Regions from separate parts of the Streptomyces sp. NPDC054794 genome, predicted to be linked through region 1. Evidence: riboswitches for the same ligand, from Rfam matches in the RefSeq annotation. Region 1 holds a riboswitch; each other region holds the start of a gene.

The links. Region 1 has a riboswitch for S-adenosylmethionine ahead of ACWGKT_RS42170 (glutathione S-transferase C-terminal domain-containing protein). Riboswitches for the same ligand answer to the same signal wherever they lie in the genome.
Region 2: it holds a riboswitch for S-adenosylmethionine, as region 1 does, so the genes downstream of both, thrC (threonine synthase) here and ACWGKT_RS42170 (glutathione S-transferase C-terminal domain-containing protein) in region 1, are expected to answer to the same signal.
Region 3: it holds a riboswitch for S-adenosylmethionine, as region 1 does, so the genes downstream of both, ACWGKT_RS19530 (putative leader peptide) here and ACWGKT_RS42170 (glutathione S-transferase C-terminal domain-containing protein) in region 1, are expected to answer to the same signal.

Annotation. Positions count from the first base shown of each region.
Region 1 is NZ_JBSHAQ010000066.1:44,615-54,755, forward strand. It holds gene ACWGKT_RS42155 (amino acid ABC transporter ATP-binding protein) at 1-528, opposite strand, end outside; gene ACWGKT_RS42160 (amino acid ABC transporter permease) at 525-1,529, opposite strand; gene ACWGKT_RS42165 (hypothetical protein) at 1,697-1,831, opposite strand; SAM riboswitch class IV at 1,988-2,132, shown strand; gene ACWGKT_RS42170 (glutathione S-transferase C-terminal domain-containing protein) at 2,346-3,128, shown strand; partial or broken gene ACWGKT_RS42175 (LLM class flavin-dependent oxidoreductase) at 3,206-3,396, opposite strand; gene ssuE (NADPH-dependent FMN reductase) at 3,456-4,013, opposite strand; gene ACWGKT_RS42185 (GNAT family N-acetyltransferase) at 4,347-4,478, opposite strand; gene ACWGKT_RS42190 (hypothetical protein) at 4,565-4,819, opposite strand; gene ACWGKT_RS42195 (LLM class flavin-dependent oxidoreductase) at 4,816-5,952, opposite strand; gene ACWGKT_RS42200 (winged helix-turn-helix domain-containing protein) at 6,972-7,541, shown strand; gene ACWGKT_RS42205 (acyl-CoA dehydrogenase family protein) at 7,555-8,784, shown strand; gene ACWGKT_RS42210 (RrF2 family transcriptional regulator) at 9,074-9,532, shown strand; gene ACWGKT_RS42215 (putative leader peptide) at 9,660-9,773, shown strand; partial or broken gene ACWGKT_RS42220 (sulfate ABC transporter substrate-binding protein) at 10,000-10,141, shown strand, end outside.
Region 2 is NZ_JBSHAQ010000044.1:53,439-63,579, forward strand. It holds gene ACWGKT_RS35210 (carboxylesterase/lipase family protein) at 1-326, opposite strand, end outside; gene ACWGKT_RS35215 (NADH:flavin oxidoreductase) at 396-1,523, opposite strand; partial or broken gene ACWGKT_RS35220 (Scr1 family TA system antitoxin-like transcriptional regulator) at 1,769-2,011, shown strand; gene ACWGKT_RS35225 (DUF397 domain-containing protein) at 1,992-2,195, shown strand; gene groL (chaperonin GroEL) at 3,888-5,510, opposite strand; gene ACWGKT_RS35235 (cold-shock protein) at 5,783-5,986, opposite strand; gene ACWGKT_RS35240 (ubiquitin-like small modifier protein 1) at 6,418-6,693, opposite strand; gene thrC (threonine synthase) at 6,690-7,973, opposite strand; SAM riboswitch class I at 7,992-8,137, opposite strand; gene ACWGKT_RS35250 (glucosyl-3-phosphoglycerate synthase) at 8,267-9,211, shown strand; gene ACWGKT_RS35255 (alpha,alpha-trehalose-phosphate synthase (UDP-forming)) at 9,297-10,141, shown strand, end outside.
Region 3 is NZ_JBSHAQ010000017.1:26,222-36,362, forward strand. It holds gene ACWGKT_RS19490 (amidohydrolase family protein) at 1-550, opposite strand, end outside; gene ACWGKT_RS19495 (hypothetical protein) at 1,010-1,150, shown strand; gene ACWGKT_RS19500 (hypothetical protein) at 1,162-1,338, shown strand; gene ACWGKT_RS19505 (LLM class flavin-dependent oxidoreductase) at 1,470-2,150, opposite strand; gene ACWGKT_RS19510 (dipeptide ABC transporter ATP-binding protein) at 2,164-3,840, opposite strand; gene ACWGKT_RS19515 (ABC transporter permease) at 3,837-4,760, opposite strand; gene ACWGKT_RS19520 (ABC transporter permease) at 4,757-5,716, opposite strand; gene ACWGKT_RS19525 (ABC transporter substrate-binding protein) at 5,720-7,339, opposite strand; gene ACWGKT_RS19530 (putative leader peptide) at 7,558-7,674, opposite strand; SAM riboswitch class IV at 7,709-7,822, opposite strand; partial or broken gene ACWGKT_RS19535 (DUF1684 domain-containing protein) at 7,911-8,237, opposite strand; gene ACWGKT_RS19540 (hypothetical protein) at 8,797-8,934, opposite strand; gene ACWGKT_RS19545 (helix-turn-helix transcriptional regulator) at 9,217-10,077, opposite strand.

The sequences.
Region 1 (10,141 bases):
GCCGGACAACTGCCGTGGATAGGCGCCGGTCTTGGCGGCCAGGCCCACCCGGCCGAGGAGTTCGCGGGCGAGTTCCTGTGCCTCGGGCTTGCTGAGCTTCCCCGTGGCGACCGGGGCGGCGGCCACGTTGTCCAGCACGGTCAGGTGCGGGAAGAGGTTGAAGTTCTGGAAGACGAAGCCGATCCGGCTGCGCTGGGCGAGGATGGCCCGCTCGCTCAGCTCCTTCAGCCTTCCCCGGCCTTCGGTCGGGGGGACCCCCATCTTCCTTCGGTCGCCCTGACGTCGTACGCCGATCAGCTCGCCGTTGACGCTGACGTAGCCGACCTCGGGCTTCTCCAGGTGGTTGATGACCCGCAGCAGCGTGGACTTCCCGGAGCCGGACGGGCCGAGGATCACGGTGACCTCACCGGGCCGCACGATCAGGTCGATGCCGTCCAGCACGCGATGGGTGCCGTACCACTTGTGCACGTCGTGGACCTCGACGGCGGCGGGCGATGCAGCCAGGGTCCCGGCGGTGTCGGTGCTCATACGGCGGCCTCCCTGCGCGCACGTTCCCGCAGGTCTCGCAGGCCGGTGCGGAGCTTCTGCAACGGGGTCGGCGGCAGGGTGCGGGTGGCGCCCCGGGCGAAGTACCGCTCGACGTAGAACTGGACGACCGACACGGCACTCGTGAGGATCAGGTACCAGACGGTGGCGACCAGCAACAGCGGCACGATGTCGCCGGGATAGGTGCTGCCCATCGTCTGCACCGAGCCGAACAGGTCGAGCAGCGACACGTAGAACACCAGGGACGTGCCCTTGATCAGGCCGATCAGCTGGTTGACGTAGTTCGGGGTGATGGACCTGAGCGCCTGCGGGAAGACGATCCGCGTGAACTGGTAGCTCTGGGGCAGGCCGAGCGCGGCGGCGGCCTCGTGCTGGCCCTGGTCGACGGAGAGGATTCCGCCGCGCACCACTTCGGAGGCGTAGGCCGCCTCGTTGAGGCTGAGGCCGACGACGGCGACCGCCATATCGGTGGCGAGCCGCGACTCGTCGAAGGTGAAGAAGGCGGGCCCGAAGGGCACCCCGAGGCTCAACGTCTGGTACAGGGCGGAGAAGTTGTAGAGGAAGATCAGCACGACGATCAGCGGCACGGACCGGAACAGCCAGGTGTACACCCAGCTCACCGCACGCAGCACCGGACTCCCGGAGAGCCGCCCGAGCGCGATCAGGATCCCGCCGAGCAGCCCCAACACCGCGCTGAACGCGGTCACTTCGAGGGTGACGAGCAACCCGTCGAGGACGGTTGGGCGCAGGAACCAGTAGCGGAAACGGTCCCACTGGTAGAACGGGTTGGTCACCAACCCGTGGGTGATCTGAGCGACCAGCACGAGCACGACGGCCGTGATGATCCAGCGGCCGGGACGCCGGAGCGGAAGGACTCGCTGCGCCGCCAGGGGCTTGGGCACGGCGGGGGTGTCGGGGCGGGGGATCGTCTCGGCGGGCGGTGCTGATCCGGAGGACACAGCGACGCCGGCAGGTTCACTCATGGAGGGGCTCCATCGGTTTTGGACACCCAGGACCGCGGAAAGCGGCAGCACCGCACGGGCCGGGAACGGCTCGGCACGAGTCGGCGCACGGGTACACGCCGAACGAGGGGCTGGGCGGGGAGAGGGCACACCGCGACAGCGGTGGTCGTCAAAGACTCAGAAAGCCGTCAGCCTTGGCAGAGGGAACGGCAAGCGCCCGTACACAGCGCGCTGTTGACGCGCAGCAGGTCCACGGAGCGGTCCGCGCACAGCAGGACGCGGCCGAGGCGCCGCCATGCGGCCGTCCCGTCAGCTGCGTACATCGCTGTCACCCTCACTTCTCCGGCCCTGGGGCATCTCGGTATGCGCCGCAAGTTAGGCAGGTCGCGAAAAGAATGTCAATGCGCGTGACCACCAGGTGAGACCACATCCCCGGCCTTCTTGACGGCGTCACGGAGCTCACCGAAACTGACGTGGACGGTCACGATTGTCAGCGCCACGGCGCGGGTTCGCCCCGCTCACGTGGTCATCGGCCCCGGCTCGCTGACAGGCAACCCTTCCACCGCGACGGGGTGCCCCGGGTGACGACCGGGTCCCGCCGGTGCGGCGGGGCAAGCGTGGTCTCGCGTCTCGCGAGCCCCGGAGGTGGGACTGGTGGGAATGCCCTGGAACGGCTTGACGAGGCGCCTGCACATCGATCTGTCACGTGTCTCCAGCGCTTACTGATCCGCCCTCGGTCCGTACCGTCCGGACCAGTGCGACAAGCGCAGTCGCTCCGCATTCGGCCGCTGGTGCCCACAAGGCGGCGGTGGCTTCCTCGTTCCCAAAGGGAGAGTCATGCCCGAGACAGCTTCAGGCAGCAGCAGCACAGACAACCCCTGCGCTGGTGACCAGAGTTCGTTCGCTTCGGACCATCGCCCCAGAGCGGCCGTACCGTCCCCCGTCCCCCACCGCTTCCACAGCCGTATCGGCGTCGGTCTGGCCGGCGGCTTCTACCCGGCACCGCACCGCTACGAGCTGTTCCTGTCGGGGAGTTGTCCCCGCTCGCTGCGCATCTCCATCAGCCTCGACCTGCTCGGCGTGAAGGACTCGGTCGCCACCACACTCCTGGCTCATCCCGCCGAGACACCCGACGCCTACGCATCACTGCGCCGTGCGTACGAAGCCACGGTGCGCCACTACGACGGACCACTGACGGCGCCCGCGCTGTGCGACCGGTGGAGCGGGCGCATCGTCAGCAACCACACCCCCGACATCCTCCGCGACCTCGCGGGCCTGCTGTCCGGCCACGACGGAGCCTGCCCCTCCGTGCTGCGCCCGCCGGCCCTCGCCGCGGACATCGACGCGCTCCGTGACGTGCTGGACCGGGACGTCACCCCGGCCGCCAAGCCCTCAAGTCGATCGGCGGCACTGGACCGGTTGGAGCGTCGGCTCGCCGGACAGCCCTATGCGCTGGGCGAGGACCTGACGGCAGCGGACGTGGACCTGTGGGTGGCGCTCGTCCATCTCGGCCCGGCCGGCACCCTCAGCTCGCACCCCCGGCTCCGGGACTACGTGGGCCGCCTCGGCGACCACCCCGCCTTCCGGGGCAGCACCGGCGCGGTGCCCGACGCGGCGTGAGCCCCGGCACTGTGGTGCCCGTGGCGAGCGGCCGGGACGGATCCTGGGACCATTCCTCCAGCGAACTGTCGTACAGGGCACCAGGCGCCGGTGGGGGTCAGTGCGCCGGTGAAGCCGAGGTCCTCGGCGGCGCGGGCGATCTGCGTGAGGTGGCTGATGCTCGGCGGCCGTCACCGCGGGTCGCGGTGGCCGGGCTGCCGTGGCCGCCGCCGACGACATGACGGCTGTCACCGTTGGTGGGCAGGAACCAGTGGAAGGTGAGGCTCACGGGGGCTCACGCCTTGCGCTCGTCGTCGGCCACTCGTTCGTCGTCGGCAGTCACCGTGCTCATCCGGCGGCCGCCAAGAGGGCCGTACGGTCGCCGAGGGCGTCGGAGAACCGGTCGACGACCTGTGCGAGGGCCTCGGCGGGACCCGGTGCGAGGGTCAGCGTGCCGTCGTCGCCCACCGCGATGTCCTTGTCCAGCGTGAACCAGCCCTGGACGATGTGCGCGGCGCCCATGGAACTGAGCACCGGGCGCAGCGCGTAGTCGATCGCCAGGACGTGCGCCGTGGTCCCGCCGGTCGCGAGTGGCAGGACCGTCTTGCCGGTCAGGGCGTACTGCGGCAGCAGATCGAGCAACGACTTCAGCAGCCCGGAGTAGGCGGCCTTGTAGACGGGCGTGCCGATCACGAGGCCATCGGCGCGGGCGAACAGTCCGGTCGCCTCGATGACCGCCGGGTGCCGGAAGTCGGCGCCGAGCAACGCCTCGGCGGGAATGGTGCGGACGTCCAGGGGGATCACCTCGTGTCCCTGGGCCGTGAGCCACGCGTCCAGGTGGCGCAGCAGGCTGGCGGTACGAGAGGTGGCGGAGGGACTTCCGGAGACGGACAGGACGGTGGCCATGACGGACCCTTCGGGAGCGTGAGGTTGGTGTGGGATTCGCGGGGCAGGGCCGCGTGCCACGGCGTAGTGCGGCCCCGTAGCCCTGCGACGGCTGCTTGTTGGTCGTGGGCAGTCCGGATCTCGTCGAGTGCCGCTCGCCCTGAGCGCTGGGTCCTTCTTGTTGGGGGCCGCGATGAGGCCCTGGAGGGGAGCGCCGGCCCCGGAGTCGGTACCGACGACGTCCGTCTTCCCGGTGGCGGCCGTGTGTGTGGTGCGACCGGCACGTGCTTTTTGAAGGGGGGCCGAGTGTTTCCGGATCGGCCCCGGTGTCGAACAGCGGGATGTGGCCGGTCGTCAGGTACAGGTCCTGCGCGGACCGGTGGTCAGGTGGATCCGCCCGTAGCCGCCGGCGCTCGCCTCGTGCTCCGGCTCGGCGACGAGGCGTCGGGCCAGGCCGCGCCGCCGGTGGGCGGAGTGCGTCCAGATCCTCCCCCAGACTTCGTCCGAGGGGAGACCCCCATCAGCTCGGCCGTGATCGCGTCTTGTCTGCGGAAGGCTCCGCCCGCGACCGGCTAGCCGCGCTCCAGGAGCAGAGCAGTACCCCCGCCCTGCCTCGTGGTGAACTCCTCGTCGCGGTGGCGGGCGAGTTTGGCGTGGGCGCCCTTGCCGGTGGGGTCCCCTGCTCGATCGAAGCCGAGAGCTTGGCGGAGCGTCGAGTAGACATCGCCGAGTTTGCGCAGCATCGGTCTCACCCCGGCGTCGCACCCGGCCACTTGAACGGCCGTCAGCTCGGCCGCCGGCTTCGGTGGTCGTGCGACGGACGTCATCCACTCACCGCCGCCAGATTCTGCGTGCCGCGCGCCGCCCGCTCGGCGTCGCGCCTGGCGACCTCCCCGCGGACGATCGGAATCACGTACCGGCCGAAGTCGATCGCGTCGCCCAGCAGGTCGTAGCCGCGGGCGGAGAGGATGTCGACGCCCAGGTCGTAGTAGTCCAGCAGGGCCTGGGCGACCGTCTCCGGGGTTCCGACCAGGGCGTTGGAGTTGCCCGCGCCACCGGTCGCGGCGGCGGTCGGGGTCCACAGGGCGCGGTCGTAGCGCTCCCCCGCCTCGGCGATGGCGATCAGCCGCTGCGAGCCGGTGTTCTGCGGCTGTCCCTGCCCGCTGTGACGCTTGGAGACCGGCTCTCCCTTCTCCTTGCGGGCCTTGATCGCGCCGACGGTGCGGTGGGCCTTCTCCCAGGCCAACTCCTCGGTCGGGGCGATGATCGGGCGGAACGCCACCTGGATGCGCGGCACGTCGGTGCGCCCCGCGGCCTTCGCGGCGGCCGTCACGGCCTCGATCTGCTCGGCGGTCTTGGCCAGGGGTTCGCCCCACAGGCAGTAGATGTCGGCCTCCGCGCCCCCTGCGGCGTACGCGGCGGGCGACGAGCCGCCGAACGAAACGTTCGGGCGGGGTTGCTGGAGCGGGAAGACGTCGCTGACGAAGTCATGGAAGCGATAGTGCGCGCCTTCGTGGTCGAAGGGCTCGTGGGTGGTCCAGATCTTCTTGACGATCCGGATGTACTCGCGGGTGCGGGCGTAACGCTCGTCCTTCGTGAGAGTGTCGCCCTCGCGGCCCTGTTCGTGGTCGTTGCCGCCGGTGATGAAATGCACGGCCAGCCGGCCCTCGCTGATCTGGTCGAGGGTGGCGAAGGTCTTCGCGGCGAAGGTCGGGTACGAGACGTTCGGCCGGTGGGCGAGCAGGATCTGGAGACGGTCCAGCCTGCTCGCGATGTACGCGGCGGCCGGTGCCGGGTCCGGCGATCCGGAACCGTAGGCGAACAGCACCCGGTCCCAACCGTGGTCCTCGTGCGCCCGGGCGAGCCGGAGCGTGTACTCCTTGTCGAAGGCGGCGCCGGAGCGCGCGGTGGTTTCGGAGCCGTCGTTGGTGGCGGCGATGCCAAGGAACTCCACGGGCATGGGAGACGGCCTTTCTCAAGTCCTCTGGGGCCGTGCCCGAGCAGCACTCGGGCACGGCGGAGCAGCCCTCGGTGGGGCCGGGGCAACGGCGCTTCAGGCTGCTGGGAACCAGGTGGTGAGCAGATGCGATGCCGCCGGGACATGGGCCCCGGGCGAGGTCGGGCGGCGGCAGAGGAACTCGGCCCACGACGGGGTCACCGAGAAAGGGAAGGGCCGGTCAGACGGCCCGCTGCCGCGTCAGGCGCAACACGCGGCGGACCACACCCGACAGAAGTCGATGTGGTCACGGGTGACCAGGCGCTGTTCGGCATGCATGCAATTAATTGAGCAGTACATCTCGCTTCTCGTCAACTACAGCCCGGATGACGGACCGGCCTTGAGCAGTCCTGGGTGTAGTCGACGCATGCGCTCAGTGCACCCCTACGATCGCGACGCATAGGCGCCGCGAAGCCCAGCCACCGCCCCGCACGCGCGCTGTGTCCGCGCGGTATCCGTGAACGCGCACCGCCGGGTGGTCACCGACGCCCGCACCTCTCTCGCTTGGAGGGCCTGAAGGCCTCTGCCCACGCGGCGGACCGCCCGGTCCGCGAGGACGAAGTGCACTAACGGTGGCGCGCAGGCAAGCCGGCCGTCGGCTGACCGCTGCCCGGGGCTGCTGCTGCTCACTCTGTGACCGACCGGCGTGATGATGGTGGTCTTGCCTGGCTGAACCGGAGACCGCCGGGCGATCGACGGCGGCCGGTGTTGCGTTCCCTACATTCCCTATCGATTTACTAGGGAAGTATTGACGGTCCGCCCAACGGGTGCGCAGGATGATGCACATGTCCCACACGCAGCAACGACTCGTTCGTCGTCGGCATGTCGACTTTGGTCACGTCGTCAGCGCCGCCTGCTGTCGCGTGTAGGGCACGCCTCACCCCTCGCGCGTGCCACTCCGCTCCTTCTCCCTCATCCCAAGTGATCAGGCGAACCCACCCAGTACGCCTGATGGCCCGACGCGCTTCTGAAGGACGACCGCCATGACCACGGCACTTCCGGCCCAGTCCGCTCCATCTGATGCACCACTCCCCGACCTGCGCCATCTCCGCCTCGTGGGCGACACCGCGCAGGGCAGTATCGAGGGACACGGTTCCGTACCCCTGGTCGGCTACCTCGTACTCGTCCCCGAGGGCACCGATCCCGCCCAGCTCTTCGCCAAGGACGTGCCACGGCCCGAGATCCGACCGGTCGCCTACACGAACTCACCTCCCGTGCCGCAGACGGGAGGCGGTTTCATCCGCATCGATGCCGCGCGACGTGTCGCCGAACTGGATGGACGCGAACTCGACCTCACCTACCTGGAGTTCGGGCTGTTGGCCCACCTCGTTCTGCATCCCCACCAGGTGCATTCGCGCGAGCAGTTGATGACCGGCATCTGGGGATACGACCACATCGGCGACGGCCGCACCGTGGATGTCCACATCGCGCGGCTGCGCAGCAAGCTGGGCAGGGCTCACCGACACCGGATCGTCACCGTACGGCGCGTGGGCTACAAGTTCGTGCCCGACCAGCAAGAGAGCCCCAACACCGCACCCAGCCGCCGATCTTGAGGAGACCACCGCCATGGGCGTTGCCACTGCGCCGTCCGAACCCGCCTCGGAATCCGACCGGACCGGGCCCGGCCGTGCACACTGGCTTCGCGTGGCCCGCGAGACGGCGGACGACCTGGCCACGGACGCAGCGGCCAGGGAGCAGGCAGGCAAGGCCCCGTTCGACGAGGTGTCGGGGCTGCGTGAAGCGGGGCTGCTGACGCTCCTCATACCGGCCGAGCTCGGGGGAGGCGGTGCGGACTGGCCCACGGCCTACGCCGTCGTCCGGGAGATCGCCGCGGCCGACGGCGCGATCGGTCAACTGCTCGGCTGTCACTACTTCCTGTCGTGGAGCGCCCGGTTCTTCAGCGAGCCCGTCCTCGCCGCTCAGGTCGAGCGGCAGTCCGCGGCGGAGCAGTGGTGCTGGGGTGGTGGTTTCGCCCGTCAGGAACTGCCCCTGACGCTGGCCCGCACAGCGAGGGGCTATGTGCTCGACGGCCGTCACAGCTACGCCACGGGGGTCCTGGTCGCCGACCGCCTCGCCGTGCGAGCCGAGCGGGCCGACACCGGCGAACCACTTGCCGTCGTCCTCGATCCCACGTATCACGGCGTGCGGGTCGAGGGCGGTGCGGACACCTTCGGCCAGCGGCTCGCGGCGGGCGGCAGCGTGGAGTTCGACGCCGTGCCGGTCGCCGCCCACGAGGTACTCGGCTCCCTCTCCGCGGACGAGGATGTCCTGTCACCCCGGGCTGCTCTCACAGCGCCGGTCGGACGCCTCCTCTCCGTCCAGCTCCTTCTCGGCATGGCTGAGGGAGTGCTCGCCGAAGTCCGTGAGTACAGCAGGGCGGGTCACTCATCCTGGCATCCCACCTGGCCGGCCGATTCCCCCCAGGACCCGCAGGTGCTGACCGTCCACGGAGAACTCACCGTCCTGACCCGCTCCACCTCCGCACTCGCGGAGCAAGCGCTGGAAGCGGTGCACGGCGGCCTTGCACGCGGCGAGGACCTCACCTACGACGAGTACGCGGACATCTCGGTCCTGGTGACCATAGCCGAAGCCGCCGCTTCCAGGGCTGCACAGGAATCCACCACCCGCGCCCTCGACATCATCGGCGCTCGATCCGTTTCCTCGCGGCTGGGCTTCGACCGGTTCTGGCGCAATGCGCGGACCCACACCTTGTACGAGCCCGTCGCCCACCGACTCCGCCACGTCGGGGACTACTTCCTCAACGGTGCGCACCCTCCGTTCGTCCTGCCCGTCTGAACCGAAAAGCGCCCCGGAACGCCCGGCTCAATGACAAGACGCGCATGCTCCAGAATGCATTGGGCTGGGCAACTCCCAGCAGTCTCGGCATGCGGGACATTCACCGCGCGAACTTGGAGCGGCGCCCAGGTGGGCACGGTCGGCGAGCATCGTCCCCACCCATATCGACAGCACCCTCAGCGACGTCATCAAGGGCGGCTACGCTTCCCACCGGACGCCCGCCGCGACCGGAACTCCTCGACCGCCGGGCACGAGACGTCCGACCGAAGCGGTACGGGATAATGCGCACATGCGGATCTCAGCCAGGGCTGACTACGCGGTACGTGCCGCGCTGCAGCTCGCCGCGTCACGGGATGACGGGCCGCTGAAGGCCGAGGCCATCGCCGACGCCCAGGACATCCCGCGCAAATTCCTCGAAAGCATCCTCAACGACATGCGCCGGGGCGGTCTCGTACTCAGCCAGCGCGGCGGCAACGGCGGCTACCGGCTGGCCAGGCCCGCCGAGGCCATCAGCATCGCCGACGTCATCCGCACCGTGGACGGACCACTCGTCTCGGTGCGAGGGGTCCGCCCCCCGGACCTTTCCTACACCGGCCCCGCCAAGCCCTTACTCCCCCTGTGGATCGCACTACGGTCCAACGTGCGCGAAATCCTTGAGGGCGTGTCGCTCGCCGACGTCGCGTCGGCCCAACTACCCGTCGCCATATCCGCGTTGACCAACACCCCGGGCGCCTGGGTAAACCCCTGACACACTGGGACGCTCACGACTCATCTCGCAAAGCGAGATGGTCTTGTCCACCATGTGAGCACCCTCTTGGGATGGACGCCACCTTCTGCCACGATCCCCATCAGTCAGGTAGGAAAACTAGGGATCCATGGGGGTGGCCGTGAGAACGCTCGACCGCACAGGCCGGATACTGCCCCTTCTGACCTCGCGTCGCCACATCGACCTCGGCCGTACGTCCAGTGCCGTCTGTCGGTCCCTCTGACGCCACAGAACCCGACTCACTTCGCACCAGCGCTGCCTTGCCGCCCGCTTCGCCTCCGTCGCGGATCGGACACGCTCGGCCGACTACACCCCGACGCTGCCCTGCTCAGCCCGCGGTGACATGCCTGCCGCCGACGGCCCGCAAGCGGTGTGCCGGTGGGTGCCGACCAGCAGTCGCCTCGCATCTTCGTACCTTCCTGCTCACCCTTCCCTGAGAGGACAACTCCGTGTCTGCCGCAAGACCGCTCACCACCCTGCGCACCATCGCCGTCATAGCCGCACTCCCCCTCCTGCTCACCGCCTGCGGCTACGGCTCCAAGTCCACCGACGACGACAAGCAGGCCGCGCCCGCGGCAGGCGCCAAGAAGC
Region 2 (10,141 bases), on a different contig from region 1:
CCGGCGGACCGGTCCGCCTCGGGCGTCCACACGTTCACGGTCAGCCAGTCGTCGTCCGCGGGACCGCCGGTCGCCGCGACCGCATTGCCCTGGACGCCCAGGTCCTGCGGAGGCGGCGGCCCGAACGCGTACGCCTCCCGGGTCCCGGACCAGGGCCGGGCCGGGCGCGGGGCCTGGAACCGGGCCTCGCCGACGGGGGGTTCGGCGAAGGGGATGCCCCGGAACACCGCCAGGGAGTCCTCGTGGCGGCCGCGCACCGCGCCGGTGGCGGTGCGCACCACGGGTCCGGCGGTCTGCGCCCGGTTCTGTGACTCGCTCGTCGTCATGCTCGCTCCTCACTGGTCGTCAGGAGAACGGACGGGAACGATCACGAGTGCCCGGCGGACCGAGCCGGTTCAGCTGAGGGTCTGCAGCGCGGCCGCGTCGTACGGCTTCAGCTCGTCGAAGCGGTCGGTGAGCACCTTCGCCGCCCACTCGGGGTCCTGGAGCAGCGCGCGGCCGACGGCGACCATGTCGAACTCCTCGGCCTCCAGCCGGTCCAGCAGGTTGTCGATGCCCTTGACCGCGGAGCCCTCGCCCTGGAAGGCGCCCAGGAACTCGCTGTCGAGGCCGACCGAGCCGACGGAGATGACCGGCTTTCCGGTGATCTTCTTCGTCCAGCCGGCGAGGTTCAGGTCGGCGCCGTCGAACTCGGGCAGCCAGTAGCGGCGGGTGGAGGCGTGGAAGGCGTCGACGCCGGCGGCGGCCAGCGGCGCGAGGATCGCCTCCAGTTCCTCGGGGGTCTCGGCGAGGCGGGCCGCGTAGTCCTGCTGCTTCCACTGCGAGTAGCGGAAGAGGACCGGGAAGTCCGGGGACACCCGCTCGCGGACCGCCGCGACGATCTCCGCCGCGAACTTGGTGCGGGCCACCGGGTCGCCGCCGTAGGCGTCGGTACGGCGGTTGGTGCCCGCCCACAGGAACTGGTCGAGGAGGTAGCCGTGGGCGCCGTGCAGCTCGACGCCGTCGAAGCCGATGCGCTCGGCGTCGGCCGCGGCCTGCGCGAACGCGGCGACGACGTCGTCCAGGTCCTGCTGGGTCATGGCCTTGCCGGTGGGCTCGGCACCCTCGGTGACCAGGCCGGACGGGCCGACGGCGGGGGCGTCCGCGAACGGCGGCTGGCCCTGCTTGCGGACCATGCCGATGTGCCACAGCTGGGGCACGATCGTGCCGCCCGCCGCGTGCACGGCGTCGGCGACCTTCGCCCAGCCGGCCAGCTGCTCCTCGCCGTGGAACCGGGGCACCCGGTCGCTCTGCCCGGCCGATTCGTGCCCGACGTACGTCCCCTCGGTGACGATGAGCCCGACACCGGCGGCTGCGCGGCGCGCGTAGTACGACAGCACGTCCTCGCCGGGGATACCGCCCGGGGAGAACATCCGCGTCATCGGGGCCATCGCGATCCGGTTGGGCACCGTCAGCCCGTTGATCGAGAGGGGCCGCGAGAGAATCCGGGCCGCGCGGGAGGCGGGGGGCGTCGTGAGGGTCACGTGGGGGCTCCTGATGGGACTCGGCTGACCGATGGGTATGTGCATACGCATTGTTGCACCTACTAAAACAATCACGGGCCCGGGTCTCCCCATTCCGCCCCGGGCCCTTCCTGCCGGTGACCCCGGACACACCCGAAGCGTCAGGACGGCTCGGCCGCCGGGCGCGAACGGGCGTCCCGGTTCAGCCGCCGCACCCTTTCCCGCAGCACCTCGCCCGGTGGCGCGGGCCCCACCGAGTCCGGCGGGACGGAGCGGGTGCGCACACGGCGATGGAGGGTGCCCTGAAGCTGATGGAATTCGAGGACGCCCCTCCGCTGGTCTACTTCGAGGGGGTGCGCACCGGACGGCTGGAGGACGACCCTGTCACGGTCGCCCAACTGAGGTTCACGTTCGATCTCCTCGTGGCCTCCGCGCTCTCGCGGGAGAAGTCCCTGGCCCTGATCGAGGCACTGGCGCAGGATTACGCCCATGAGGAACATCCGCGATGACGACCTGAGCGCGGTCGTATGGCACAAGTCGAGCTACAGCGGTGGTGGCGGCGACTGCCTTGAAGTCGCCGACGGCCACCCCACCCTCATCCCCGTCCGCGACTCCAAGAACCCCGGCGGTCCGAAGCTCCTGTTCCGGACGGGAGCCTGGTCGGCATTCGTCGAGGAGTTGAAGCGAGCCTAGTGTTCAAGTGACCGTTGGGGCCGCCCGCCTCTTGGCCAGTGTCGTGCTTCCGCGGCCCGCCTCAAGGGCGCTACGCGTCGCCTTCGGCGATGGGCCTCCGGCCCACCCTTGACCCGGGCCGCTCCAGCACGGGTGAGAAGCGAGCGGGCGGCCCGGAAAGACGGGTGGCCAAGCGGGGTTTGCGGTGTGGGCTGAGCTGCGTTCGCCCCCGGCGTTGACGGACGCGACCGCACTTCACATGCACGCCGGGCCGACTTGGCGGCTTGCCGCCGGTGGGCGCGTGGCGCGGAGGCCCGACGGAACACATGGGGCCGACTTGGCGGCGATCGGCTGGTGGGTGGGCGCGCGGGCCCGGCGGAACACATGGGGCCAGCTCGGCGACGATCGGCTAGTGGGTGGGCGCGCGGGCCCGGCGGAACACATGGGGCCAGCTCGGCGACGATCGGCTAGTGGGTGGGCGCGCGGGCCCGCTGGGGGCACGCCAGGAAAGCGTGGCGGCTTGCGCCCGGCGGGTGCGTGGCGCGGGGGCCCGACGCGACACGGGAGGCCGACTTGGCGGCGATCGGCTGGTGGGTGGGCGCGCGGGCCCGCTGGGGGCACGCCAGGAAAGCGTGGCGACTTGCGCCCGGCGGGTGCGTGGCGCGACCCGGCGGAACACATGGGGCCGGCTCGGCGGCGATCGGGTAGTGGGTGGGCGCGCCGGCCAGCTGGGGGCACGCCAGGAAAGCACGGCGGCTTGCGCCCGGCGGGTGCGTGGCGCGACCCGGCGGAACACATGGGGCCGGCTTGGCGGCGATCGGCTGGTGGGTGGGCGCCCGGGCCGGCTGGGGGCACGCCAGGAAAGCGTGGCGGCTTGCGGACGCGGGTGGGGTGGGTGTGGAGCGCGGGCGCGCCTCCCACACAGGGGCCGCGAGCTGCGCCCCGACGGGAGCGGGTGAGGTGACGTGTGCAGGGTCGGACGGCAGGCCCCTTCCCGGCCGCCCGGGGTGCCTTGGGCAGTGTTTGGAAGGTTTCGGACACCCCATGGCCCCATCAGCCCTGGATGTTGCGGTCCCGGCTGTCCGAAAACTTCCACTTGGTTCTCGCGCCGTGGCCGATGGGACCGATGAGGGCAATGGGACGAGCGAAGCGTGCCGTCGAGCGCACACCACCGGGACGGCGGCCCCTCCCCCGCAAGCCGCCAAACCCACGCGGCGTGCCTCCACCCAGCCGACGCGCGCCCCCACCCCCCACCGGACGCTCGCCGCCAAGCCCACCCGGCGCTGCTGACGGGCCGACGCGCCACCGCCCCACCGGCCGACCGCCGCCAAGCCCACCCGGCGTGCAGGCGAGACGTGACCGCGCCCGTCAACGCCGGACGCGAACGCAGCCGACGGATGATCGTGAACCCTGCCTGGCCACCCGTCTTTCCCGGCCGCCCGCTCGCTTCTCAACCGGGCTGGAGTGGCCTGAGTCAAGGGTCGGCCGTAGGCCGATCGCCGAAGGCGACTCGGGACGCGGAAGCACGACACTGGCCAGGAAGCGGGCGGCCCCCACGGCAACCACTCCAACAGGCGTAAGAGAAACCCGGCCCGGGCCCCGACCCCCTCCCGCCCGACCGAGTTCGCCGCCGGAAAACGCCCGAGGGCGGCACCCCCCGTTCTCACAGGAGGTGCCGCCCTCGGTCAGGACGGTCGATCAACCAGAGGTCGATCAGAAGTCCATGTCACCGCCCGGCATGCCGCCGCCGGCCGGGGCCGCGGCCTTCTCCGGCTTGTCGGCGATGACGGCCTCGGTGGTGAGGAACAGCGCGGCGATGGAAGCGGCGTTCTGCAGCGCGGAACGGGTCACCTTCGCCGGGTCGATGATGCCTTCCTTGACCAGGTCGACGTACTCGCCGGTGGCGGCGTTCAGGCCGTGACCCGGGGTCAGGTTGCGCACCTTCTCCACCACGACGCCGCCTTCGAGGCCGGCGTTGACGGCGATCTGCTTCAGCGGGGCCTCGAGGGCGAGCTTGACGGCGGCCGCACCGGTCGCCTCGTCACCCTCCAGCTCCAGCTTCTCGAAGACGTTGGTGGTCTGCAGCAGGGCCACGCCACCACCGGCGACGATGCCCTCCTCGACGGCCGCCTTGGCGTTGCGCACGGCGTCCTCGATGCGGTGCTTGCGCTCCTTGAGCTCCACCTCGGTGGCGGCACCGGCCTTGATGACCGCGACGCCGCCGGCGAGCTTGGCCAGGCGCTCCTGCAGCTTCTCGCGGTCGTAGTCGGAGTCGCTGTTCTCGATCTCGGCGCGGATCTGGTTCACGCGACCGGCGACCTGGTCGGCGGAGCCGGCACCGTCGACGATGGTGGTCTCGTCCTTGGTGATGACGACCTTGCGGGCGCGGCCCAGGAGGTCCAGGGTCGCGTTCTCCAGCTTGAGGCCGACCTCCTCGGAGATGACCTCGCCGCCCGTGAGGATGGCGATGTCGCCGAGCATGGCCTTGCGGCGGTCACCGAAGCCCGGGGCCTTGACGGCGACGGACTTGAAGGTGCCGCGGATCTTGTTGACGACCAGGGTCGACAGGGCCTCGCCCTCGACGTCCTCGGCGATGATCAGCAGCGGCTTGCCCGACTGCATGACCTTCTCCAGGAGCGGGAGCAGGTCCTTGACGGAGCCGATCTTGGAGTTGGCGATCAGGATGTACGGGTCGTCGAGCGACGCCTCCATCCGCTCCATGTCGGTGGCGAAGTACGCCGAGATGTAGCCCTTGTCGAAGCGCATACCCTCGGTGAGCTCCAGCTCCAGACCGAAGGTCTGGGACTCCTCGACGGTGATGACGCCTTCCTTGCCGACCTTGTCCATGGCCTCGGCGATGAGCTCGCCGATCTGGGTGTCGGCGGCGGAGATGGAGGCCGTGGAAGCGATCTGCTCCTTGGTCTCGACATCCTTGGCCTGCTCCAGCAGGGCGGCGGAGACGGCCTCGACGGCCTTCTCGATACCGCGCTTGAGGGCCATCGGGTTGGCGCCGGCGGCGACGTTGCGCAGGCCCTCGCGGACCAGCGCCTGGGCGAGCACGGTCGCGGTGGTCGTACCGTCACCGGCGACGTCGTCCGTCTTCTTGGCGACTTCCTTGACCAGCTCGGCGCCGATCTTCTCGTACGGGTCCTCGAGCTCGATCTCCTTGGCGATGGAGACACCATCGTTGGTGATCGTGGGGGCGCCCCACTTCTTCTCGAGGACGACGTTGCGGCCCTTGGGGCCGAGCGTCACCTTCACGGCGTCCGCGAGCTGGTTCATGCCGCGCTCGAGGCCGCGCCGCGCCTCCTCGTCGAACGCGATGATCTTGGCCATGTGAAGTGGTCCCTCCAGGACTGGGGGTGATTCTTCGGACCGCGCCCGCGCCCGCGACGGACGGCTCGCAAGCCCCGTGGTTCCTTGCCCCACTTGGCCTGCGGGCCTCACCGACCCGGTCCTTCGTTGTCACTCTCACCTTCAGAGTGCTAACGCCAATGATTAGCACTCGGGCATGCCGAGTGCAAGCGCCTCCGGGGGATCAGCCTGGGGCGAACAGGACGAAGGGCCCGCACCCCCCGAGGGGTGCGGGCCCTTCGCGCTAAGAACGTTCAGGCGGTGACGCGAACCATGTCGGCCTGCGGGCCCTTCTGGCCCTGCGAGATCTCGAACTCGACCCGCTGGCCCTCTTCCAGGGTGCGGTAGCCGTCCATCTGAATCGCGCTGTAGTGGACGAAGACGTCCGCACCACCGTCGACCGCGATGAAGCCGTACCCCTTCTCCGCGTTGAACCACTTGACGGTGCCCTGAGCCATGCCTAACTCCCCTATTACTGGCCCTTGCACAGATCCACACTTCGTGGATCCGGGTCAGACCTCACCCCCCGGTTGGTTGGGGGCGTGCGCCGGAACGCGTCGACCGCGGCTGAATGTATCTGTCCAACTGCCGTCTGCAACAGGTCAATCGGACGAGAATTCTGGACGTGCCCGGTCCGGAATGTGGCGAGAATTCGCCTGAATTCAGGGCAAGTCGGGCCCTACAAAGGGGATATACGCCGCGAATAGGCCGCGCACTTTGGCTACTTCTTGTCGGGCGTGCGACATCAATCCGGGGCTCGTGACCCGGGGATCGGCGACGAGTTCCCCAACTGTACCGCGATCAACCACACTGAATTGCCCCCTCCGCTTCTCTCACGGAGGGGGCAATCAGATGAACAATCGGTAACTGAAGTTACCCAAGGTAATGATCAGCCGCCCGCGACGGCCGGAATGATCGAGACACCCGCGCCGTCCGGGGTGGCCGTCTCCAGGCCCTGCTCGAAGCGGACGTCGTCGTCGTTGACGTACACGTTCACGAAGCGGCGCAGCTTGCCCTGGTCGTCCAGGACCCGGGCGGCGATGCCCGTGTGGTTCTTCTCCAGGCTCTCGATGACCTCGGCGAGGGTCGCGCCCTCGGCCGTCACCTCGGCCTGACCGCCGGTGTAGGTGCGCAGGATGGTGGGGATGCGGACGGTCACGCTCATGCGAGGCCAGCCTCTCGGAAGGAGTCCAGGTTCGGGCGGATGGTGGCGGTCAGGCCGGTGCCGGCCACCGCGTCGAGGGTCTTGAGGCCGTCGCCGGTGTTCAGGACGACGGTGGTGAGAGCCGGGTCGAGGACCCCGTTCTCGATGAGCTTCTTCGTCACGCCCACCGTCACACCGCCCGCCGTCTCGGCGAAGATGCCCTCGGTGCGGGCCAGCAGCTTGATGGCGTCCACGACCTGTTCGTCCGTCACGTCCTCCACGGCACCACCGGTGCGGCGCGCGATGTCGAGGACGTACGGGCCGTCGGCCGGGTTGCCGATGGCGAGGGACTTGGCGATGGTGTTCGGCTTCTGCGGGCGGACGACGTCGTGGCCGGCCTTGAAGGCGGTGGACACCGGGGAGCAGCCCTCGGCCTGCGCACCGAAGATCCGGTACGGCCGGTCCTCGACCAGACCGAGCTTGATCAGCTCCTGCAGACCCTTGTCGATCTTCGTGAGCTGGGAGCCGGAGGCGATCGGGACCACGATCTGGTCGGGCAGCCGCCAGCCGAGCTGCTCGCAGATCTCGTACGCCAGGGTCTTGGAGCCCTCCGCGTAGTACGGCCGCAGGTTGACGTTGACGAAGCCCCAGCCCTCGCCGGCCGGGTCGCCGATCAGCTCGGAGCAGAAGCGGTTCACGTCGTCGTAGTTGCCCTCGATGCCGACGAGTTCGCCGCCGTAGATCGCGGCCATGACGACCTTGCCCTGCTCCAGGTCGTGCGGGATGAACACACAGGAGCGCAGGCCTGCGCGGGCGGCCGCGGCGCCGACGGCACCGGCCAGGTTGCCGGTCGAGGAGCAGGACAGGGTGGTGAAGCCGAAGGCGCGAGCCGCCTCCAGCGCCTGGGCGACCACCCGGTCCTTGAAGGAGTGCGTCGGGTTGCCGGAGTCGTCCTTCACGTACAACCCGCCGGTCACGCCGAGCTCCGCGGCCAGGTGATCGGCCTTGACGAGCTTGGTCCAGCCGGGGTTCAGGTTGGGCTTGTCGGCCACGTCCGCGGGGACGGGCAGCAGCGGCGCGTAGCGCCAGATGTTCGCGGGTCCCGCTTCGATGCGCCCTCGGAGTTCCTCGGTGTCGTAGGCCGAGAAGTCGTACGCGATCTCCAGCGGGCCGAAACACTCCTCGCAGGCGAACACGGGTCCGAGGGGTACTCGGTGACCACACTCGCGGCAGCTCAGGGCGGCGGCGGGACCGAGGTCGACGCTGCGATCGGTGGTGGTGGCAACAGTCTGCACAGCCATGTGAGGCGAGGCCCTTTCTCCTCATCTTCCTCACGACGCATCTCGCCGTGAGACGGATTTGGCACCTTCCCTAGCCGGGAGCCTCGCTGCACGTGTCAGGAGAACCGACTGGAGGGTTGCCGGGGCTTCATCGGGCCGTTTCCCTCTGCCCCTCTGGATGAGCTGTATGTGGTTGTAAATGCCCACGACCCTCGACATGCGATGGTCATCGGCGTTGTTCAAGACTGTAACCGAAGGCCAGGACAGTTGAGATAGTCGTCCGAACCGCGAGACAACGTGAGGAGCCGCTGACTGTGCTGGAAGAAGTCGAGCGCTGGCTGGCCACCCGCTCCTGGTCCGTGACCGACCGCCCCCTCCACCAGATACTCGCCGCCAAGCAGCGTACGGGTCAGTCGGTCTCCGTCGTGCTGCCCGCGCTGAACGAGGAGGAGACGGTCGGCGACATCGTCGCCGTGATCCGTCACGACCTCATGAGGCAGGTGCCGCTCGTCGACGAGCTCGTCGTCGTGGACTCCGGGTCCACCGACCGCACCTCCGCGGTGGCCGCCGCCGCGGGCGCCCGGGTCGTCCACCGCGACGACATCCTGCCGCGCCTGCCGGCCGTCCCCGGCAAGGGTGAGGTGCTGTGGCGCTCCCTGCTGGTCACCGGCGGGGACATCCTCTGCTTCATCGACGCCGATCTGAGGGAGTTCTCCTCCGACTTCGTCTCCGGGATCGTCGGCCCGCTGCTCACCGAGCCGGACGTCGACCTCGTCAAGGGCATGTACGACCGCCCGCTGGCGGGGGCGGCGGGCCAGGGCGGCCGGGTCACCGAACTGATGGCCCGCCCGCTGCTGAACATGCACTGGCCCCAGCTGGCCGGATTCGTGCAGCCGCTGGGCGGCGAGTACGCGGCCCGCCGCTCGCTGCTGGAACAGCTGCCGTTCCCGGTCGGGTACGGCGTCGAGCTGGGCATGCTGGTCGACGCCCTGCACCTGGTGGGCCTGGACGCGCTCGCCCAGGTCGACGTGGGAGTGCGCAAGCACCGGCACCAGGACGGGCAGGCGCTGGGCCGGATGGCCGCCGCGATCTACCGCACCGCGCAGCTGAGGCTGGCCCGCGGGCACCTCGTGCGCCCCTCCCTCACCCAGTTCGAACGGGGCGAGGACGGCTTCGAGCCACGCACCTACTCGGTGGACACGGAGGAGCGGCCGCCCATGGTGGAGATCGCGGAGTACGCCGCACGCCGGGTGGCCTGAGCCCGGTCGAGAACGGCTGTATACGGCCCCCTGGACGGGTGGACCGTACGTTTGAGCGTTTCCGCGCCGGGCTAGGTTGAGGCGTATGGCTTCCACGCACAGTGCTGAGGTGCTGGTCGCGTCCAATCGCGGCCCGGTTTCGTACGAGGTACGCCCGGACAGCACGGCGGGCGCGCTGCACGCCAAGCGGGGTGGCGGCGGGCTGGTCTCGGGGCTGTCGGCCATCGGGCCGCACACCGACGCGGTGTGGGTGTGCGCCGCGCTGAGCGACGCCGACCGGGAGGCGGTGCGCCGCTCGCACGGCGGGCGGCGGCTGTCCGCGGACGCGACCGGCGGCCAGCAGGTGCGGATGCTGGACATCGACGCGACGGTGTTCGCCGACGCGTACAACGGCGTCGCCAACTCCGTGCTCTGGTTCGTCCACCACATGCTCTACCAGACCCCGCTGGAGCCGGTCTTCGACGCGGAGTTCCGGCGCCAGTGGGCGTCGTACGAGGCCTACAACCGGGCCTTCGCCGAGGCGCTGGCGGAAGAGGCCGCTCAGGGTGCCGCGGTGGTGATCCAGGACTACCACCTCGCCCTCGCCCCCCGGATGCTCCGGCAGCTCCGGCCCGATCTGCGGATCGGCCACTTCTCGCACACCCCGTGGGCCCCGCCGGACTACTTCCGTCTCCTGCCCGACGACATCGCGGCCGAGCTGCTCGGCGGCATCCTCGGCGCCGACCGCGCGGCCTTCCTCACCCGGCGCTGGGCGGACGCGTTCACCGACTGCTGTCACGCGGTGCTCGGCCCCGGGATCCCGTCCGGCACGCGCATCGGCGTGCACGGGCTCGGCGCGGACGCGGACTTCCTGCGCAAGCGGGCGCACGAGCCGGACGTGGCCGAGCGGATGACCGCGCTGCGCGCGGAGATCGGCGAGGGCCGCAAAAC
Region 3 (10,141 bases), on a different contig from region 1:
GCTCGGGGCCGGTGTGCTTGCCGGCCGCGGGCCCGGAGCCGCAGTGGATCACCACTGGGATCCCGGCCTCGGCCAGCAACTCCCATGCCTGCTGGAGGAGTTCATCGGCTGGGTCGTACGCTCCCACCTGAACATGCGCCTTGAAGACGCGCGCGCCCGACTCGACGGCCTCCCGGACGTATGTCTCGACGCCCGGCTCGGGGTAGAGGGTGGCGGTGTGCAGGCAGTCGGGGGTGCCGCGGGCGAAGTCGGCCGCCCAGCCGTTCAGCCACCGGGCCATGCCCGGCTTGTGGGGGTAGAGCATCGCGGTGAAGGCCCGTACGCCGAACTCCCGGAGCAGGGACGTCCGTTCCGCCTCCTCCTTCCGGTAGGTGATCGGCCACTCGTGCCCACCCGTCAGCGGTCCGAGTGCGTCGAAGTAGCCCCAGACCTTGTGCAGGACGCGCTCGGGCATGAAGTGCGTGTGGACATCGACCAGTCCGGGTAGACCGAGCTGGCTCCAGAAACGGCGGACCTCACTGGCCTCGTCATCCAGTTGCACGTCACTCATGGCCTCTCGCGAACCCGTGGCTGCGCTCGACCCTGGCGACCCGGCGTCGTGCGGGCGGCCCGGCGCGGGGGCGGGTTCTGCGGGACCGGCAGGGCCGACACGCGCGGTGTGGTGATCGTTCATGTCGCCCACGATCGACCTCGGTGAGGTGGCGGGTCTACTCCTTTCCGCAGGGGTCCGTGAGGGATCCATCACCCGGGCCGCGGCGGTGAGCCCCCGCTCTTGGTTTTTACGCCGACGACCTCTACGTGATCGCCGACGTCCCTGCGCGGAGCCCCGCATCCCCTGGGACCCGGCGACCGGATCCGGAATCCCGAGCCTTGTCAAGATCACGATGGCACTGCCGTCGGATCACGGAGCCCGCGTCCACTGGCTGGTCGATCAACTGCCGTACGAACCCGGAGACCCTTTGCCCCTTCCGCCGCGGATCTATGACCAGCAGAGTCGGGCTTCGGTGCGATGCTCGCCAACCTGCTGTGCGGCAACCGGAACCTGCACTCCCTGACCGCCGCGGTCAAGACCCTGGCCCTGCTGACCGATGGCCGCGTGTACCTGGCCGCCTCCACGATCAGCGGAATCGGCCGGGACGCGTTCCGCTAACTCCGGACCTGGTGACAGGCTTCGCGACCGCCCTCGGCATCTCGGCCGGTGGCCTCGCCGCCATCATCGGTGTCGAGCTCCCCGAGTCGCCGCGGCCCGACGATCTGCTGGCGGCCGAGATGGCGGGGCTGCTTTCGAACTGCCGGCGGTTGACCGCAGCTCAGGCCGAGCCAGGGTCCCTTGCATGATCGAGGTCTGTCCGGATTCATCCGGTGAGGCCGAGGGCGGTATCAGGGATCTGCGGCAGTCGCGGGCGGTGTGGCGGAGGGCAGCGGCGATGTTGGTGCGACCGTCCTGACGGTGGACGCCGATGGCGAGGTTACGCAGGCCGGCCGTGCGGGTCGTCAGGGCATTCGGCGCCGTGGCGCCGCCGCATCGGGGATGTGCGGCGGATGTTGCCGGACAGCAGGTTGAGACCGTTCTCGGCGGTCCAGCGGACCGAGCGCAGGCTGCCTCCGCCGTACCAGATCCGCTCCACCAGATCGGGGTTGTGCGGCTGCAGACGGGGCCGCTGGATGTTGCCGGGCGAGTGGATCACGGTGTCCGGGCCGCCGAGATAGTCGCCGCGCAGGTTGTCGACGAGGCGGGCGATCCTGCCGTACGACAGGTCGAAGCCGCGCCAGTCGCCGTCGTGCACCAGGTCGCCGAGCAGGTCGGCGTGCGGCATGCCGGTGCTGAAGCCGACCTGGAGGCGGCCGCGGGACAGGACATCGGCAAGCGCCAGGTCTTCGGCCAGGCGGAACGGGCTCTCGTAGCCGATCGGGATGACCGCGGTGCCCAGCTCGATCCGCTCGGTGCGCTGGCCGGCCGCGGCGAGGAATACGGCAGCTGAGCCGACGCCGTGTTCGAGGTGGCGCTGGCGGATCCAGGCGCCGTCGTAGCCGAGTCGTTCGCCGTACTCGAAGAGTTGGAGTGTCTCCTCCAGGCCGGTGTACGGGTCGTCGTCGGCGAAGTTGCCCGGGGTGAGAAGGGCAAGTGAGGTGATGGTGGGTGTGCTCATGCGACCGTGGTCCTCAGCTCGTGGCGGTCTCGGCGGCGGGGGTGGGGACGCGACCGCCGGGGACGGCCGCGAGCAGCTGTCGGGTGTACTCGTGGCGGGGGCGGGTGAACAGTTCCTCCGGCGGGCCTGTCTCGACGACGCGGCCGGCCCGCATGACGGCGACCTGGTGAGCGATCTGACGTACGACGGCCAGGTCGTGCGAGATGAACAGGTACGCCACGCCCGTGTCGGCCTGCAACTCGGCCAGCAGCTCCAGGACTTGGGACTGCACGGACACGTCCAGCGCGGAGACCGGCTCGTCGCAGACCACCAGGTCGGGTGAGAGGGCGAGGGCGCGGGCGATCGCCACGCGCTGCCGCTGTCCGCCGGACAGTTCCGCCGGGCGGCGCTCCAGCGTCGCGGCCGGTAGGGCCACCCGGTCGAGCAGTTCGCGAGCCCGAGCGAGCCGGGAGGCGCGGTCGCCGACCTTGAAGGCGCGCAGCGGCTCGGTGATCACCTCGCCGATGGAGAATCGGGGGTCGAGCGAGGCGTAGGGGTTCTGGTAGATGAGCTGGGCGCGGCGGCGCAGCTGCCTGGCCTGGGCGCCCTTGGCGGTGGTGACGTCGGTGCCGTCGAAGATGATCTGTCCGGCGGTCGCGTCGGTGAGGCGGAGCACCAGGCGGACGGTGGTGGACTTGCCCGAGCCCGACTCGCCGACCAGGGCAAGGGTCTGGCCTCGGTGGAGGGTGAGGCTGACGTCGTCGACGGCGCGCAGGGTGCGGGGCCCGTCCCCGGTGCGGGGGAGTCTGAACTCCTTGGCCAGGTTGCGCACTTCGGCCAGGGGCGCCGTATCCGGTTCGGGGAGGGAGGCCGGGGTGCGGGGCCGGGCGGTGGTCAGGCTCGGGGCGCTGGCCAGCAGGTGCCGGGTGTAGCCGTCCTGCGGGTCGGCGAGGATGTCATGGGTGGGGCCCGCCTCGACGACCTTGCCTTGCGACATCACGACCAGCCGCTGGGCCCGGTCGGCGGCGACTCCGAGATCGTGGGTGACGAGCAGGACCGCGGTGCCCGACTCCTCGGTGAGGCGCTGGAGATGGTCGAGGATGACCCGCTGCACGGTGACGTCGAGCGCGCTGGTCGGCTCGTCGGCGATGATCAGCTCTGGCTGTGCGGCGATGGCGATGGCGATCAGGGCGCGTTGCCGCATGCCGCCGGACAGTTCGTGCGGGTACTGCCGGGCCCGGACGGCGGCGTCGGGCAGTCCGGCCCGGTCCAGGACGGCGATCGCCTCTGCGGGAGCCGAGCGACGGGTTGCGAGACCGTGGATGCGCAGCACCTCGGCGACCTGGTCGCCGATCCGCTTGACCGGGTTGAGGGAGACGGTCGGATCCTGGGGGACCAGTCCGATCCGTGCTCCGCGTATGGTGCGCAGTTCGGCTTCCGAGAGGGTGGCGAGGTCGTGCCGGCCGAAGCGGACCGTGCCCGCCTCGATCCGGCCGTTCGCCGACAGCAGCCGGGTGATCGCGTGCGCGGTCGTGCTCTTCCCGGAGCCGGACTCGCCGACCACCGCGGTCACCTGTCCCGGCCACACGTCGAGGTCGACGCCCCGGACGGCCTCGACGGTGCCGCCCCGGGTGCGGTACGACACGGACAGGCCGCGTATCTGAAGCAGTGGTGTGCTCACGTCCTCACCGTTCTCACGTTCGTCGGTCATCGCTGCCGGGACCATTCGCCGTCCAGTGCCCGGGCGATGCGGTTGGTGGCCAGTACGGTCGCGGCGATCGCCAGCCCGGGCAGCGCGGTCAGCCACCAGGCGTTGGCGAGGTAGTTGCGACCGTCGGAGATCAACGTCCCCCACTCCGGCGCCGGCGGGGGCGCCCCGTAGCCGAGGAAGCTCAGCGCCGACACGGCCAGGATGGAGGAGCCGAAGTCGAGGGTGGCCAGCACGATCACCGGGCCCGCCGCATTGGGCAGCACATGCCGGCCCAGCACCGAGTACCAGCGCGCTCCGCTGGCGCGTGAGGCCTCGACGAAGACGGCCTGCCGCACCCGCAGCACCTCCGCGCGCGCCACCCGCGCGAACGCGGCCACGCTGGCGATGCCGACCGCGACCGCCACCTTCACCGTGCCGTAGCCCAGCGCGGTGACCAGGGCCAGGGACATGAACAACGCGGGGATGGACAGCAGCACGTCGACGAAGCGCATCAGCACGTCGTCCACCCAGCGGCCCACGAACCCGGCGACCACCCCCAGCAGCCCGCCGACCACGAACGCGACCAGCACGGCGATCAGCGTTGCCTTCAGGGACAGCTGGGCGCCGTGGACGACCCGGGAGAACACATCGCGTCCCAGCTCGTCGGTGCCGAACCAGTGACTGCCGTTCGGGCCGCGGAAGTTCTGCGACGGCACGCCCTTCAACGGGTCCTGCGAGGTGAACAGGTCGGGCCAGAACGAGGCCAGCACCACCAGCACGAGGACGACCACCGACAACAGCAGCCCCGGGCGGCGCACCACGAACCGCAGCAGCCGCCGTACGTCCGCGCGGCGCCCGGGATCAGGCTCCGGCCCCGCCGCGACCGGGCGGGCCAGTCCCAGTGCCGCTTCGGCGGGGTCGTCGACAAGGCTCTGGCTCATGCGAGGGCCGCCTTTCTGTCCGAGGTCACCACGATCCGGGGGTCGAGGAGTGGATAGACCAGGTCGATGACCAGGTTCGTCGTCACGAAGATCAGCGCCCCGAACACCACCACCCCCTGGACCAGCGGGATGTCCTGGGCCGTGACCGCCGCCGCGGTGACGCGGCCGAGGCCGTCGCGGGAGAACACCGTCTCGACGACGACCGAACCGGCGATCAGCTGCCCCACCAGCAGGCCGACGACCGTCAGGGCCGACAGGGACGCGTTGCGCAGCGCGTGCCGCAGATGGACCCGCCACCGGCCGGCGCCCTTGGCCCGGGCGGTCTCCACATACGCCTGGTCCAGTGCGGTGAGCAGGCTCTTGGCGAGCACCTGCGCGATCTGCGCACCGGTCGGCACCGCCAGAGTCAGCGCCGGCAATACCAGCCCCTTGAACCCGTCGTTGCCGAATGCGGGGAACCAGTGCAGCCGGAAGGAGAACGTCTCGACGAGCAGCAGCCCCACCCAGAACGTCGGGACAGACACCCCCAGCGGCGGCAGCGACAGCAGCAGCTGCCGCAGCCAGCGCCGAGAGGTATAGGTGGCCAGCACCGCCAGACCGCCGCCGAGGGCCACCGCGAGCAGCAGGGCCGCCCCGGTCAGCTGGAGGGTCTGCGGCAGCGCGTCGGCCAGCGTCGAGGTGACCGGGCGGCCGGTGGACACCGAGTCGCCGAAGTCCCCGCGCACCGCCCGGCCGAGGTACTCGGCGTACTGCACCAGCACCGGCTTGTCGAAGCCGTATTCGTGCCGCAGGGCGGCGATCTGCTGCGGGTCGACCTGCCCCGAGTCCATTCCGGCACTGACCATCGCCGTGACCGGATCGCCCGGGAGGTAGTCCAGCACCAGGAACGAGACCGTGTAGGCCGCCCACAGCACCCCGGCCGCCTGGCCGAGCCGTTTGATCACATAGCGGCGCATGCGCTAGCCGATCCAGGTGTCGTGCAGCTGGATCCGGCTGGAGGCGTCGAAGTTCAGGTCGTGCACCTTCTTCGACACCCCGAGCTGGGTCTGGAGCTCCACCACCGGCACGTAGTAGGCGTTCTGCACGAGCGACTGCTGTGCCTGGGTGACCAGTTGCTTGCGCTTGGCCGGGTCGACGGTCGCGGCCTGTTCGGAGAGCGCCGTGTCGAGGGAACTCGCAGGCAGGTGGTAGAAGTTGGCCAGCTGGGTGGAGAAGGAGCTGCGCAGGATGTCCGGGTCGGCACGGGTGACGTTCCCCCAGGCCGCGTCGTAGTCGCCGGACTGGAGCGTCGGCGCCAGCTGGGTGACCTGGAGCTGCTTGAGGGACACGTCGACACCGACGGCCTTGAGCTGCTGCTGGATCAGTTCCAACGCGGGCTGGTTGGTGGCCGAGTTGGGTATCCAGTCGATGGTCAGGCTCAGCTTCTTGTTGTCCTTGGTGCGGATGCCGTCGCTGCCGGTCTTCCAGCCGGCCGCGTCCAGCAGCGACTTGGCTTTGGCCGCGTCGGACGTCAGGTCGGAGGCGAGGCTGGTGTAGTCGGGTGTGGTGTGCGCAAGGACGCTGGTCGCCGCCTGGGTGCCGGTGGGGAAGACGGTGTCGGCGAGCTGCTGCCGGTCGACGGCCAACAGAATTGCCTGGCGTACCTTGGCATCCTTCACAGCGGGCCGCGAGTTGTTGAGACCGAGACCGAACACGACGCCGGGATTGGCCCGTCGCTGGAGCGTGACCTGACCGCCCTTGAGCGCCGCCTCGTTGGCCTTGCCCACGCTGCTGATCGCGTCGACCTGGCCGGACTGGAGACTTCCGGCCCGTACGCCCGCCTCCGGGACGACCTTGAACACCAGCTTGTCCAGGTACGCCTCGCCCTTCTTGCTCCACCGCGAGGAACCCCACGCGTATCCCGTGCGCTTGGCCAGGGTGATCGACTGGTTCTGCACGTACTGCTTCAACACGAAGGGCCCGGACCCGATCACCCCGTCGCTGCACTTCTGCTGCGGGGTCTTCTTCACGCTCGCCGACGACTCGATCCCCAGGGAGTGGGTCGAAGTGGCCTGCAGGAACTGGGCGTTGGGCTGGCTGAAGGTCACCTTGACGGTGAGCGGGTCGACCACCGTGGTGCTCTTGACACCGCTCAGATAGCCCTCGGCGAGCGTCCCCAGGGCGCCGAGCTTCGGCACCGCGTCGAAGTTGTCCTTGACCACCTGCGCGGTCAGCTTCGAGCCGTCGCTGAAGGTGACGCCCGACCTCAGATGGAACGTGAACGTCGTGGCGTCGGAGCTGACATCCCAGCTCTTCGCCAGCCACGGCACGATCTTGCCGGTCCTGGGGTCCTGGTCGGTCAGTGAGTCCACGATCTGGCGCACCGAGTAGATGGTGTCGTTGCTGGCGACCTGCTGCGGATCCACGCAGCCGGCGTCCGAACCCACCGCGAAGGTCAGGGTGCCGCCGGACTTGGGCTGCCCGGCGCCGCTGCCGGAATCGCCGCCGCCGGAGCCGCAGGCGGTCAGCAGAACACTGGTGGTCACAAGGGCGGTCAGTGCCGCCCACCGGGAGGTTCCGACATCGGAAAGTGCAGTCACGGAGGGCTTCTCCTACTCGTGTCACCAGGCACGGGTGTGGTGCAGGGCACGGCCGTGCGTGGGCGTGCGGCCCCGGCCGGCGCGACGCCGGTGCCGGGGGAGGGCTGTGCAAACGGGGATCAGAAGGAAAAAGGGGGGATCAAAGACAGACGGAGATCAGGCGCAGGCGGGTGCGGCGACGACAGATGCCGTACCGCGACCAGCGGCGGGAAGGCCCGTCAGACCTGACAGAGACAGCTGGTCGAGCGCTTGAGGTCGATGTGGCGCCGACGCGAGAGCCGGGAGAACACGGTGGCGCCAGCGAAGCGGGCGCTGAGGTCACCACCGTGCCGCATATCGGTCCTCCACCAATCCGGCCCTGGTCACGGGGCCACGCGCTTGCGGAGATCCTCGGTGATCCCGCCGGGCTTTCACCTGGAGCACCCCACCGCGCGGGAGGGTTGCCGGTCAGCGAGCCAGGGCTTGACGCTGACACTCAATGCCGTTCGTGACCGTACGGAGCGGTCTTGTCGTACGTCAATGGCGCAAAAGGACGCCCTGTAAGGGGAGTCGGGGCGAGAGCGCGTCCAGCTCAGGAGCCGCCGCGCTCGCGGGGGATCTTCTGGCCGGCCTCGATCGCCACCGGCAGCCGGTTCTCGGCCGGGGGCAGCGGGCAGGTGGCCAGGTCCGTGTAGGCGCACGGCAGGTTCGCGGCCCGGTTGAAGTCCAGGACGACCGTACCGTCGGCGGCGGGCGGATCGAGGGCCAGGGCCCGGTTGGCGGCGTAGGTGGTGACCCCGGAGGTCGCGTCGGTGAACAGCACCATCAGCCGTCCCGCACCGTGGCCGGGGAACGCGGTCAGTGACAGCGGGCGCCCGTCGAACTCGAACTCGACCCTGCCCGGAGCGTCGTAGACATGGCAGGTCGACTGGCCGCACATAGCCCGTGAGTTGGCCCCTCGCCGCTTCCCGGCTTCACCATCGTCACAGCAGCTCGGACAGAGCTGTCGGCGCACTCCCTCTGAGGGTGCCCTCGTAGCGTGGAGCCTGCCAAGGTCATGGGGTCCAAGCAGCAGGAGTACGAGACCGAGCCCCTGAGGGTGCTGTGCGCATCGTGATCGAGACGGGCAAGCCGATCCCGGAGGCGGCCGAGGACCTGGGTGTGCACCCGGGGACGCTGCACACCTGGTCCCACGCTGGAGGAGGCACGGTTCAGCCTCCTCCGACCGGCCCGCGCCCGCCGCCTCGGGTCCGGGCTGTGAAGCGCGTCGTCGTCAGCGAGTGCCCGCCTCAGTGCGCGTAAGGCGCGACACCTGGACAACATCGGGAAGCGAAGCGCTTGGGCCTCGCTTCGGTGGACAAGTGCCCGCGTGGGTCATCCCGTGGACGCTCGTCGCCGGCCAGTCGGCAGATCCTCTGCAACCCAAGCCCACCTCGGCATCAAGCTGACCTGCTGCGCCCCGGTCCCGCGGCCGGGTGTCACATGAGCGATGCAGTGCGGCGGTCGGCCGAGACGCCGTGCTCGGCGGCATCGAAGACCTGGTCCAGCCGCTCGCAGTGAGCGGCGTTGATCTCGGCCAGGCCGTCCCTGGCGAGCCTGCGTTGAGCCGTAGCCACGGCGACCGAAAGCGGCGATCAATAGCGCCGTCGGCCGGTATCCGTAGCCTTGCCCGCCGCCAGGTGACCGAACACCGGGAAGGACAGGGCGGTGAAACAGGGCCGAACGATCCGAAAGAGCCGCAGGCGCGACGCCGGCATAGTCGGCAACGGGAACAGAGGCGGCCCTTGACGAGGTGGACTCAGGACCCGTCGATGCTTCCGTGTCCCCAGAGCAGGCAAGATCCGTTCAGCAAGCTCACACAGAGGCAGCGAACCTTCGATTATCGATCAAGAAAACGATCACTCGGTGTCGGTGGCGAAATGGTCGGTGCCCAGCACGGTGAGCAGGGCGAGTTTCTCGTGGCTTTCCGTACCCGGCGTGGCGGTGAATATGAGCAGCGACTGGCCATGGTCCGGCTCGAGCAGGAGTTGGCAGTAGAGGTCCAGATGTCCGACCTGGGGATGGACGAAGCGTTTGGTTTCGCTCCACCGCAGGCCCACTTCGTGGCGCTCCCACAAACGGGCGAACTCGTCGCTGGTGCGGAGCAGGATGTCCGCCATGTCCGCCGCGGGGGAGCCGGGCCCGTCCCGGGTGACGGCCGCACGCAGCAGCGCGACGTTGATCCGGCTGTTGTCGTCGTACTCCTCGGGGTGGTACCGCTCACGGGCGGCCGGGTCTGTGAACCACCGGTACGTCGCGCTGCGGGCGTTGCCGGTGTACTGGGTCTGGTCGCCGAGCAGTGCCACCGCGGACGGCGTCTGCAGCAGCGTCTCGCCCAGCGGGCCCATGACCTGTGCGGTGGTGCCGGCCAAGCCGTCCATGACCCGCATCAGCCCCGGGCTCACGTGCTGATGCCGCAGGTCATGGCGGGTGGTGCGGTAGCCGGCGAGGAGGAACAGGTGATCGCGTTCGTCCGGGGTCAGCCGCAGGCCGCGGGCGATGGCTGCGATCATCTGCTCCGACGGTTGCGGCCCGTCGCCGCGTTCCAGCCGGGCGAAGTAGTCGGCGGACATGGTGCACAGTTCCGCCACCTCCTCGCGGCGCAGGCCCGGAGCGCGCCGGCGTTGCCCGCGGCGCAGCCCGACGTCCTCCGGTTGCAGCGCCGCACGCCGGGTACGCAGGAAGGCGCCCAGGGACGAGCGGTCGAACGTGTGGTCCATGGTCCCCATCGTTGGCCATCCGGCACGGCTTAGCCATGACCCGCCAGTCAGTGGTTGCACATGT